Immundisolibacter sp.: one gene and its partner. Each later gene encodes a partner of the first gene's protein in a complex. Links are inferred from orthologs where the notes say so. Each region holds a gene or a part of one and is shown on either strand. Other genes may lie near its edges.

What was found. Proteins that work in one complex are often made in the same cells at the same time.
Region 2: the proteins of smc (region 1) and H5U26_RS06960 are in contact, whole or in part, in a crystal structure (PDB 3ZGX), measured with the Bacillus subtilis proteins. The link is inferred for Immundisolibacter sp. from one-to-one orthologs.

The regions. Positions count from the first base shown.
Region 1 is NZ_JACIZD010000010.1:43,586-49,894, forward strand. Bases 707-4,732 are described here. They hold smc (chromosome segregation protein SMC), read left to right. Parts: upstream 707-1,049; coding sequence 1,050-4,532; downstream 4,533-4,732. Other genes in these bases: queF (preQ(1) synthase), read right to left, coding at 707-953; ligA (NAD-dependent DNA ligase LigA), read left to right, coding at 4,543-4,732. Also shown: ppsA (phosphoenolpyruvate synthase), read left to right, coding at 1-361; more of queF, read right to left, coding at 534-706; more of ligA, read left to right, coding at 4,733-6,309. UniProt on the Bacillus subtilis protein: Required for chromosome condensation and partitioning.
Region 2 is NZ_JACIZD010000003.1:198,204-203,210, forward strand. What follows is about bases 622-3,345. They hold H5U26_RS06960 (ScpA family protein), read right to left. Parts: upstream 2,497-3,345; coding sequence 1,747-2,496; downstream 622-1,746. Other genes in these bases: scpB (SMC-Scp complex subunit ScpB), read right to left, coding at 1,163-1,747; H5U26_RS06965 (tryptophan--tRNA ligase), read right to left, coding at 2,553-3,345. Also shown: rpsD (30S ribosomal protein S4), read right to left, coding at 1-294; more of H5U26_RS06965, read right to left, coding at 3,346-3,770; H5U26_RS06970 (site-2 protease family protein), read right to left, coding at 3,767-4,435; H5U26_RS06975 (crotonase/enoyl-CoA hydratase family protein), read right to left, coding at 4,475-5,007. UniProt on the Bacillus subtilis protein: Participates in chromosomal partition during cell division. May act via the formation of a condensin-like complex containing Smc and ScpB that pull DNA away from mid-cell into both cell halves.

The sequences.
Region 1 (6,309 bases):
CCTGATCATGATGTGCGAGCTGCCGTCGAATGCCGTGCTGGCGGACCGGTTCCTGGAGTACTTCGACGGCTTCTCGATCGGCTCGAACGACCTGACCCAGCTGACGCTGGGCCTGGACCGCGACTCCGGCCTGGTGGCCGGCGAGTTCGACGAGCGCGACGAGGCGGTCAAGGCGCTGATGAAGCTCGCCATCGACGCCTGTCAGCGCGCCGGCAAGTACGTCGGCATTTGCGGCCAGGGGCCGTCGGATCATCCCGACCTGGCGCAGTGGCTGGTCGAGCAGGGCATCGAGAGCGTGTCGCTGAACCCCGACACGGTGGTCGCCACCTGGCTGGCACTGTCCGGCGACCAGGCGCATTGAGCCATCCGGCCCCGCGGCGGGGGTTCGGATAACCCCGATCAGGGCACCTCGAAAAACCTTTCGAGGTGCCCGGCGGGGCATGGATGCCCCAACGCATCAATCGCGAGAGCAATTCAGATAGCGTGCCCGTCAGACCGCGGGCCAGATGCCGATCGCTGCGGGCCGCAGGCCCTCAGGGCAGAAGCACCGGCGCTGCGGGCGCCCAGCCGGCCATCCGGTGCTCGGCCACGACGCTGGTGTAAATGCCGCCGCGCACGAGGAATTCGGCCGTCACGCGCAGGAAGCGCGGCGCCATGGCGCCGACCAGATCGTCCAGGATGCGGCCGGTGACGGCCTCGTGGAACGCGCCCTGGTCGCGGAATGACCACAGATATAATTTCAGGGACTTGAGCTCCACGCACAGCCGGTCCGGCACGAACTCGATGTGGATGGTGGCAAAGTCCGGCTGGCCGGTTTTCGGGCACAGGCAGGTGAATTCCGGGCAGCGCATGCGCACCGTGTAGTCCCGCCCAGGGTGGGGATTGGCGAAGGTTTCGAGCGCGCTGCCGACGGCTGGCGGCTTTTTCGAGCGAACGGGACGCGAACTGGCCACGCAGGTCTCCGGGTCGGGTTGTGGGGCGCGCATTATCCGGTCGCCGCGCGCGCGCCCACAACGACCAACCGGGCGCCTTCAGGAATACCGTCAGGCATGAAACTGAAGACCATCCGCCTGGCCGGCTTCAAGACCTTCGTCGATCCGACCACGCTGCACCTGCGCGGGCCGCTGACCGGCGTGGTGGGCCCCAACGGCTGCGGCAAGTCGAATGTGGTCGACGCCGTGCGCTGGGTGCTTGGCGAAAGCTCGGCCCGGCAGCTGCGCGGCGATGCGCTGGCGGACGTGATCTTCAACGGCTCCAGCGCCCGTCAGCCGGTCGGCAAGGCCAGTGTCGAGCTGGTATTCGACAATTCCGACGGCAGTCTGGGTGGCCCCTGGGCGGCCTATGCGCAGATCGCCGTGCGGCGCGAGCTGGCACGCGACGGGCAGTCGGTCTATTACCTCAACGGCAGCCGCTGCCGGCGCCGCGACATCACCGACATCTTTCTGGGCACCGGGCTTGGCCCGCGCAGCTACGCCATCATCGAGCAGGGCATGATCGCCCGCCTGATCGAGGCGCGGCCCGAGGAGCTGCGCGCCTACATCGAGGAAGTGGCCGGCATCTCCAAGTACAAGGAGCGCCGCCACGAGACGGCCGGCCGCATCCGCCACACCCGCGAAAACATGGCGCGCCTGGACGACCTGCGGGATGAGCTGGGCAAGCGTCTGGCGACCCTGGAGCGCCAGGCGCGCGCGGCGCAGAGCTTTCGCGAACTGAAGGCCGCCGAGCGACAGGCCCGCGGGCAGCTGCTGGGGTTTCGGCTGCGGGTGCTGGAGACGGCCGCAGCCGAGCGGCGAGCGGCGCTCGAGCGCAGCCTGACGGCCCAGGAACAGGCGCTGTCGGCCGTGCGGGCCGGCGAGGCGCAGGTCGAGGCAGCGCGTGACGCGCACGCGCAGGCCACGGCCGCCTTCGGCGAAGCCCAGCAGGCCTGGTATCAGATCGGCGCCGAAGTCGCCCGCTGCGAGCAGGCGCTCGCGGCATTGCAACACCAGCGCGAGCGTCTGGCACAGGAGCTGGCGCGGCTGGACGCCAGTGCCGAGCAGATCGATCGCCAGTGCGTGCAGACCGAGGCGCGCCTGTTGCAGCTGGCCGCGGCGCAGCAGACGGCCGATGCCGACCGTGAGCAGATGGAAGGGGAGCTGGCGCAGGCCTCGCAAACGCTCGCCGCCGCCGAAGCCGCATTGAGCCAGGTCCGGCGCGCCCAAGATGCCGCCAGCATGGCGGTCAGCGAAGCCGCCCAGCGCGAGCGCCTGGAGCAGGAACGTGCCCGGCGGCTGGCCGAGCACCTTGCCCGCCTGGAGGAACGGCGCCAGCGCCTGCTGCGCGAACAGCAGCAACTGGCGGCCGAAGCAAGCGCGGATGAGGCCGGGCTTGCCGACCAATTGGCCAGCGCCGGCGCGCAGGCATCCGCTGCCGAGCAGGCGCTGGCGGCGGTGGAGGCCGACATCACCAGCCGTCGGGCGCAGCTGGACGCAAGCGCTGGCGAGCTTGCCCGCCTTCAAGCCAGCATCCGCGAGCAGCGCGGACGCCTGGCCTCCCTCGAAACCTTGCAGCAGGTGGCGCTGGCCGGCAGCGGCCGGGCCGAGGCCTGGCTCAGCGCGCAGGGCGTCGAGGCTCAGGCCCTGCTCGGCGATCTGGACGCCGAAGCCGACTGGCGCGCCGCCCTCGAGGTGGCGCTTGGCCCGTGGCTGGGTGCGCAGGTGGTGGCCAGCCTGGATGATCTGTCCGCCGATGGGCTGGCCCAAGTGGCCGGGTTGCGGCTGGTGGAATCGCGGCCGGGCAGGGCGGAAGCAGCCGGCGACCTGCTGGACGCCGTGCGTAGCTCGGTCGATCTGCGGTCCCTGATCGGCGGCGTGCGGCGGGCGGACACGCTGGCCGGCGCGCTGGTCGCCCGTCATGGGCTGGCGGCGCACGAGAGCCTGATCACTGCGGATGGCACCCGCGTGGGGCCAAACTGGCTGGCCGTGCCGGCCGGTGAGCATGGCGAGGGCGTGCTGGAACGCAGCGCCGAAATCGCCAGCCTGCGCGAAGCGCTGTCGCGGGCCGAGCAGGAACTGGCCGCCCTGCAGGCGCAGCGGGCCGCGACGCAAACGGCGCTGGTCGAGGCCGAACGCGCCCGTGGCGAGGCCCGCCAGCAGCACGCGGCCGGCGTGCGGCAGCTGGGCGAGCTGCAAGCCCGCCACGCGGCGGCGCAGGCCCACCGCGAGCGCGCGCAGGCGCGGCGAGCGGCCATTGCCGACGAGCTGGCGCAGATCGATGCGCAGGCCACGCACGACGCTGCGGAGCTGGCGACCGCCCAGGCGGCGTGCGATGAGGCGGTCCGGCAACAGGCCGGCCTGGCCGGGGAACGCGAGCGCAGCGAAGCCCGGCGACGGGAGGCCGAGTCTGCCGTGCGCGCCGCGCGGGCGGCGCAGGACGCGGCCCGCGAGCGCCTGCAGACCCTGCGCATGCGCGTCCAGGTCGCCCATACCGAGGTCGCTACTCTGCAGAAAACCCTGGTCGGCTGGCAGGCGCAGCGGGACGGCATCGGCGAGCGCCAGGCGGCGGCGCAGGAGGAGCAGCAGGCCGCCGCCGCGCCGCTGCAAGCCCTGCAGCAGGAACTGCAAACGCAGCTGGCCGCGCGCGAGGTGGCGGCGGCGCGCCTCGCGGCGGCGCGCGAGGCCGTGGCGGCGGCCGACACGGCGCTGCGCGAGCAGGATCAGGCGCGCCTGCAGGCCGAGCGGGCGTTGCACGAGCGCCGCGGCGAGGTCGAGGCCCGTCGCCTGGAGCTGACGGAGCTGGAAACCCGCGCTGCCGGCCTGCGCGAGCAGGCGCTGGAATTCGATGCCGATCCCGATCACCTGCTGGCCGAGCTGCCATCGGACACGGACGAGGCGGCCCTGGAGCTCGCCATCGCCGATCTGTCCCGCCGCATCGAGCGCCTGGGCGCGATCAACCTGGCGGCCATCGACGAGCAGCGCGAGCTGGCCGAGCGCAAGACCTATCTGGACGCCCAGCACGCGGACCTGGCGGCGGCCCTCGAAACCATGGAGCAGGCCATCCGGCGCATGGATCGGGAGACGCGCAGTCGCTTCAAGGAGACCTTCGACAAGGCAAACAGCGGGTTCCAGGCGGCCTTCCCGCGCCTGTTCGGCGGCGGCGAGGCGCACCTGGAACTGCTCGACGACGACCTGCTCGAAGCCGGGGTCGGCATCGTTGCCCGCCCGCCGGGCAAGCGCAACAGTTCCATTCATCTGCTGTCGGGCGGCGAGAAGGCGCTGACGGCGATCGCGCTGGTGTTCGCGCTGTTCGAGCTGAGCCCCGCCCCGTTCTGCATGCTCGACGAAGTGGATGCGCCGCTGGACGACCACAACGTCGGCCGCTTCTGCGCCCTGGTGCGCGAGATGTCGGCGCGGGTGCAGTTCATCGTCATCACCCACAACAAGACCACCATGGAGCTGGCCGGCCAGCTGACCGGCGTCACCATGTCCGAGCCTGGCGTGTCGCGCCTGGTGGCGGTGGACGTGGACGAGGCCGTAGCGCTGGCGAGTGCCTGAAGGAGACCGCATGGACCAAGCCCAGGCGCGCGCGCGCATCGAGGCGCTGCGGCGCGAAATCGCCGAGCACGACTACCGCTACTACGTGCTGGACGCGCCCAGCATTCCGGACGCCGAGTACGACCGGCTGATGCGCGAGCTGCTGGCGCTGGAGGCCCAGTACCCGCAGCTGGTGACGCCCGACTCGCCGAGCCAGCGCGTCGGCGGCGCACCCTCGCCGGCCTTCGCGCCGGTGACGCATGCCGTGCCCATGCTGTCGCTGGCCAACGCCTTCGACGAGAGCGAGGTGCGCGATTTCGACCGCCGGGTGCGCGAGCTGACCGGCGAGGCGGTGGTGGACTACCACGCCGAGCCCAAGTTCGACGGCCTGGCCATCAGCGTGCTGTACCGCGACGGCCTGCTGGTGCAGGCGGCCACCCGCGGCGATGGCACCACCGGCGAGGACGTGACCGCCAACGTGCGCACCATCGCCGCCATCCCGCTGCGCCTGCGCGGCAATCCGCCGCCGCTGCTGGAAGCCCGCGGCGAGGTGTTCATGCCGCGCGAGGGCTTCGCGCGCTTGAACGCCGAACAGACGGCGCGCGGCGAGAAGCCCTTCGCCAACCCGCGCAATGCCGCCGCCGGCAGCCTGCGCCAGCTGGACCCGCGGATCACCGCCCGGCGGCCGCTGCGTTTCTACTGCTATGGCCACGGGCGCTTCGAGGGCTGGCTGCCGGCGCGTCACGGCGAGCGGCTGGATCTGCTGCACGAGTTCGGGCTGCCGGTGTGCCCGCAGCGTCAGCGGGTTACCGGCATCGAGGCGTGCCTGGCCTATTACGCACAGCTTGGCCGTCTGCGGCCGCAGCTGCCGTTCGACATCGACGGCGTGGTGTACAAGGTGGACCGTATCGATTTGCAGGAGCGGCTGGGATTTGTCTCGCGCGCGCCGCGCTGGGCGCTGGCGCACAAGTTCCCGGCCGAGGAGGCGGTGACCGTGCTCGACAACATCGAGGTGCAGATCGGCCGCACCGGCGCCGTGACGCCGGTGGCGCGCCTGCAGCCGGTGTTCGTCGGTGGCGTCACGGTGACCAACGCGACGCTGCACAACGAGGACGAGCTGCGGCGCAAGGACCTGCGCATCGGCGACAGCGTGGTCGTGCGCCGGGCCGGGGACGTGATCCCGGAAGTGGTGCGGGTGTTGCCGGAACGCCGGCCGGCGGATGCCCAGCCGTTCGTCATGCCCACGCATTGCCCGGTGTGCGGCTCCGACATCGTGCGCCTGGCCGGCGAGGCGGTTTCGCGCTGCAGCGGCAGGCTGCACTGCCCGGCGCAGCTGAAGGCCGGCATTGCCCATTTCGCCGGACGGCGGGCGATGGACATCGACGGCCTGGGCGACAAGCTGATCGAGCAACTCGTCGACCGTGGCCTGGTGCACGACGTGGCCGATCTTTATCACCTGGACGCGCCGACCCTGGCGGGCCTCGAGCGCATGGCCGAGCTGTCGGCCGCCAAGCTGGTGGCGGCGATCGAGGCCAGCAAGCGCACCACGCTGTCGCGCTTCATCTTCGCGCTCGGCATCCCGCTGGTCGGCGAGGAGGTGGCGCGGCAGCTGGCTGCCGAGTTCCGCACCCTGGATGCCGTGCTGACGCAGGACTGGGCGGCGCTGCACGAGCGTAAGCAGGCGATCGCCAAGGCCAATCAGAAGGCCCGCAAGCACAATGCCGACCACCCCGATCGTGCGCCGCTGCCGGTGCAGGAATTGCCCCTGCGCGGCATCGGCACCGAGATCACCGACAGC
Region 2 (5,007 bases), on another replicon or contig:
CACCACGTTGTCCAGGCGCGATTCGAGCAGCGCCAGCAGGTTTTTGCCGGTGTCGCCCTTGCGGCTGGCGGCGGCCTTGAAGTAATTGCGAAGCTGACGCTCGCCAAGGCCGTAGTTGTAGACCAGCTTCTGCTTCTCATCCAGGCGCAGGCGATAGTCGCTGGGCCGGCCGCGGCGGGCGCCGTGCTGGCCGGGCGGGTTGGCGCGCACGCCGTCGGTCTTGCGGGTAAGACCCGGCAGCTGCTGCTGAAAACGCCGTACAACCCTGAGCCGGGGACCGGTATACCGTGCCATCGATGCTGTGTCCTGACCTGAAAAAAACGCCGGGCGGGTGCCCGGCGGTTCAAAAACAAGGGGGCTATGTTACCCGCGCCGGCGTGTGGGTTTCAAGCCGCCGCTGCTGCGCACCGGCCGGCTGGCCGTCGCCGGGCGCACGGACACGCTGGCCAGCTCGGCCGCAGTGGCCTCGCGGTACTGGCCACGGCCGAGCGCGCGCGGCAGCTGCAAGGGCCCGAAGCGCACCCGCAGCAGCCGGCTGACGACGATGCCCTGCGAGGCCCACAGGCGGCGCACCAGGCGATTGCGGCCCTCGTCGACGGTGACGTTGTACCAGTGGTTGCGCCCCTCGCCGCCGCCGTCGGTGATGATCACGAAGCGGGCCGGACCGTCCTCCAGTTCCACGCCGGCGCGCAGCCGCTCCAGCATGGCCGCGTCCACGTCGCCATTGACGCGCACCGCGTATTCGCGCTGCAGGTGGTTCGAGGGGTGCATCAGCCGGTTGGCCAGGGCGCCGTCGGTGGTCAGCAGCAGCAGGCCGGAGCTGCTGATGTCCAGGCGCCCGACGCTGATCCAGCGCCCGGTCGGCAACGGCGGCAGGCGGTCGAACACGGTCGGTCGGCCCTGCGGGTCGTGGCGGGTGCAGACCTCGCCTTCCGGCTTGTGGTAGATCAGAAGCCGTGTCTTGGCCGGCGCCGCCAGCGTGACCGGCTGGCCATCCACGGTGATGCGATCGGCGCCGGTCACGCTCTGGCCGAGCACCGCCGGCTGATCGTTGACGTGCACGCGCCCGGCGCGGATCCAGTCCTCGATCTGCCGCCGCGAGCCCAGGCCCACCTGCGCCAATACCTTGTGCAGCCGCTCGCCGGCGGGTGGATGCTTGCGCTCAGTTGGCATGGTCGGCCGCCTCCGGCGGCAGCATTGACAGTTGCAGATCGCCCACCCGCTCATCGTCGGGGTTGGCCAGGTCCGCCAGCGCCGGCAGTTGGCTGAGGCTGCGCAGGCCGAAGTAGTCCAAGAAGGCCTTGGTGGTGCCAAACACGGCCGGCCGGCCCGGTACCTCGCGGTGGCCGAGCACGCGCACCCAGCCGCGGTCGAGCAAGGATTTGATCATGCCGCTGCCCAGCGTGACGCCGCGGATGTCCTCGATATCGGCGCGCGTCACCGGCTGGCGGTAGGCGATGATGGCAAGCGTCTCGAGCACCGCGCGCGAGTAGCGCGGCGCCCGTTCGGCCAGCAGCGGCGCCACCGCCGCGGCATGCACGGCGCGCACCTGGTAGCGGTAGCCGCTGGCGGTGTGCACCAACTCCAGCGCACGGTCCGCGCACTCCAGGGTTAGCTGGTCGATGGCGCGGGTGATGTCGGCGCGGGTTGCCGTCTGGCCTTGCGGCAGCAGGCGCTGCAGGCGCTCCACGTCCAGCGGCTCGCTGGCCACCAGCAGGGCCGCCTCGATGACGCGCAGCAGGTCCATCAGGCGGCCGGGCGCAGGTAGATCGGTCCGAAGGCCTCGGCCTGGCCAAGCTCGATCAGGCGTTCGCGCACCAGTTCCAGGATGGCCAGGAAGCTCACCACCACCCCGGCGCGGCCCTCGGCCGGCTGCAGCAGCGACAGCAGGGGCGTGAACTCACCGGCCGTCAGGCGCTGCAAAATCAGGCTCATGCGCTCGCGCACCGACAGCGGCTCGCGGCGCACGTGGTGGTGCACCTTGAGCGCGCCGCGGGCCAGCACTTCGGTCATCGCGCCGAGCAGCTCGGCAAGGCTGACCTGCGCCTCCGGCGCCGGCTGGTCCAGCTCCGGCAGCGCCACCGAGAGCGGCAGCACATCGCGGCCGAACTGCGGTCGCAGCGCCAGTGCCTCGCTGGCATGACGAAAGCGTGCGTAGTCCTGCAGGCGGCGCACCAGCGCCGCGCGCGGGTCGTCCTCTTCGGTGTCGCCGGCCGGGCGCGGCAGCAGCATGCGCGATTTGATTTCCGTCAGCACCGCCGCCATGACCAGGTAATCGGCCGCCAGCTCCAGGCGCAGGTCGCGCATCAGGTCGACGTAGGCCATGTACTGCGCCGCCACTTCGGCCACCGGGATGTCCAGGATGTCCAGGTTCTGGCGCCGGATCAGCCACAGCAGGAAATCGAGCGGCCCCTCGAAGGCATCCAGGAACACCTCCAGCGCGTCCGGAGGGATGTAGAGGTCTTCCGGCAGGCGCGTCAGGCGCTCGCCGTGCACGCGGGCGAGGGGCAGTTCCTGCTGCGCCGGCGCTGCGGCCGTGTCGGTGTCGGCGCTCAGCGGTAGCCCAGCCCCATGACCTGGCGCACCTCGTCCAGGGTCTCGCGAGCGTGCTCGCGGGCCTGCTCGCAGCCGCCAGCGATGATCTCGCGCACCAGGCCGGGGTCGTCCTCGAACGGCCGCGCACGTTCGCGAAACAACGAAAGCTCGGCTTGCACCGCATCGATCAGCGGCTTCTTGCAGTCTAGACAGCCGATAGCGGCGCTGCGGCAACCTTCCTGTACCCAGGCGCGCTGTGCATCGTCCGAGTAGACCTGATGCAGGCTCCAGACCGGGCACTTTTCAGGATCGCCGGGGTCGCTGCGGCGCACGCGCGCCGGGTCGGTGGGCATGGTGCGCAGTTTTTGCGCCACCGCGTCCGGATCCTCGCGCAAGCCGATGGCGTTGCCGTAGGACTTGGACATCTTGCGCCCGTCCAGGCCCGGCATGCGGGCAGTTGCGGTCAGCAGCGGCTGCGGCTCGGGCAGCACGATGATGCCGCTGCCTTCCAGGTTGCCCAGCAGCCGCTCGCGATCGCCAAGGCTGATGTTGGCCTGGCCACGGATCAGCGCCTGCGCCACGGCCAGCGCTTCCTGGTCGCCGCGTTCCTGATAGGCGCGGCGGTTGTCCTCGTAAAGCTGGGCCTGTTTGCGGCCGAGCTTGCGCAGCGCTGCCTGCACGCGGCTCTCGAAATCCACCTCGCGCCCATAAAGATGGTTGAAGCGCCGCGCCACCTCGCGCGTCAGTTCCAGATGCGCCACCTGGTCCTCGCCCACCGGCACCAGGGTCGCCTTGTAGGCCAGGATGTCGGCGCCCTGCAGCAGCGGGTAGCCAAGAAAGCCATAGGTGGCCAGATCCTTGTCCCGCAGCTGTTCCTGCTGATCCTTGTAGGTGGGCACCCGTTCGAGCCAGCCCAGCGGCGTGATCATCGACAGCAGCAGGTGCAGTTCGGCGTGCTCCGGCACCCGCGACTGCACGAACAGCACCGCGCTGCCCGGATCGACGCCGGCCGCCAGCCAGTCGACGATCATGTCCTGCGTGTGCTCGGCGACCTGCTGCGGGTGTTCGTAGTCGGTGGTCAGCGCGTGCCAGTCGGCGGCGAAGAAAAAGCAGCGGTGCTGGTGCTGCAGGCGCACCCAGTTCTTCAGCACCCCGTGGTAGTGACCCAGGTGCAGGCGCCCGGTCGGGCGCATGCCGGACAGGACGCGATCATGAGGCGCGGCCACAGTGTTCAAGCAGACCCTCCCAGGCCAACCAGTGTCAATAGTATTTCGTTGAGCAGGCCGATGGCCGGCTGCAACAGCCGGCCGAGCACCCCGGTCATCAGCAGCGCCAGCACGATCATCAGCCCGTAGGGTTCCAGGGCCGCGAAGCGAGCTGCCTGCCGATTGGGCAGGATACCGGTCAGCACCCGCCCGCCGTCCAGTGGCGGTACCGGCACCAGGTTCAGCACCATCAGGATCAGGTTGATGGCGACGCCGGCCTGGGCCATGAAAAACAGCGGCTGCGCCGCCCACGGCAGCGTGTTCAAAAACGCCACCGACAGGCGCAGCAGCAGCACCCAGCCGATGGCCATGACCAGGTTCGACAGGGGGCCGGCCGCCGCCACGATGGCCATGTCCCGCTTGGGGTTGCCAAGATTGCGGTAGTCGACCGGCACCGGCTTGGCCCAACCGAACAGGAAGCCGCCGGGCAGCAGCAGCATGACCAGCGGCACCAGCACGGTACCGATCGGGTCGATGTGCCGGAGCGGATTCAGCGTCAGGCGGCCCAGCATCTGCGCCGTGCGGTCGCCCAGGCGCCGCGCGACGTAGCCATGCGCCACCTCGTGCACGGTGATGGCGAACAGGACCGGCAGGGCCCAGATGGCGATTTTTTGCGGCAGGGAGAAATCGAGCATGGTGGCGCCGTGGGAAAGGCGCGTGGGCGCCGGAGTGTCTCAGCGGCCCTGGTAGTGGCCGGGACGCTTCTCGAAGAAGGCCGCCAGCGCCTCGGCGTGATCGTCGGTGCCGTGGCAGGCCGCCTGCAGCGCCGCGCTGTAATCCAGGAAGTGTTTCAGGTCCATGGCCTGGCCGGCGCGCAGCAGGCGCTTGGCCAGGCGCAGCGCCTGCGGCGGCTTGCCGGCGATCTGCGCGGCCAGTTGCCGGGCCCGCGCCATCAGGTCGGCCGGCGGCAGCACTTCGAGCACGATGCCCAGGCGCAGCGCCTCGTCGGCATCCACCAGGCGGCCGGTGAAGGTCAGTTCCGCCGCCCGCTGGTGGCCGAGCGCGCGCGGCAGGAACCACGCCCCGCCGTCGCCCGGAATGATGCCCAGGTTCAGAAAGGTCTCGCCAAAGCGCGCCGTGGTCGATGCCAGGCGCAGGTCGCACATCATGGCGACGTCGAAGCCCGCGCCGACCGCCGCGCCGTTCACGGCGGCGATCACCGGCACTTCGAGTTCGTACAGCGCCAGCGGAATGCGCTGGATGCCCA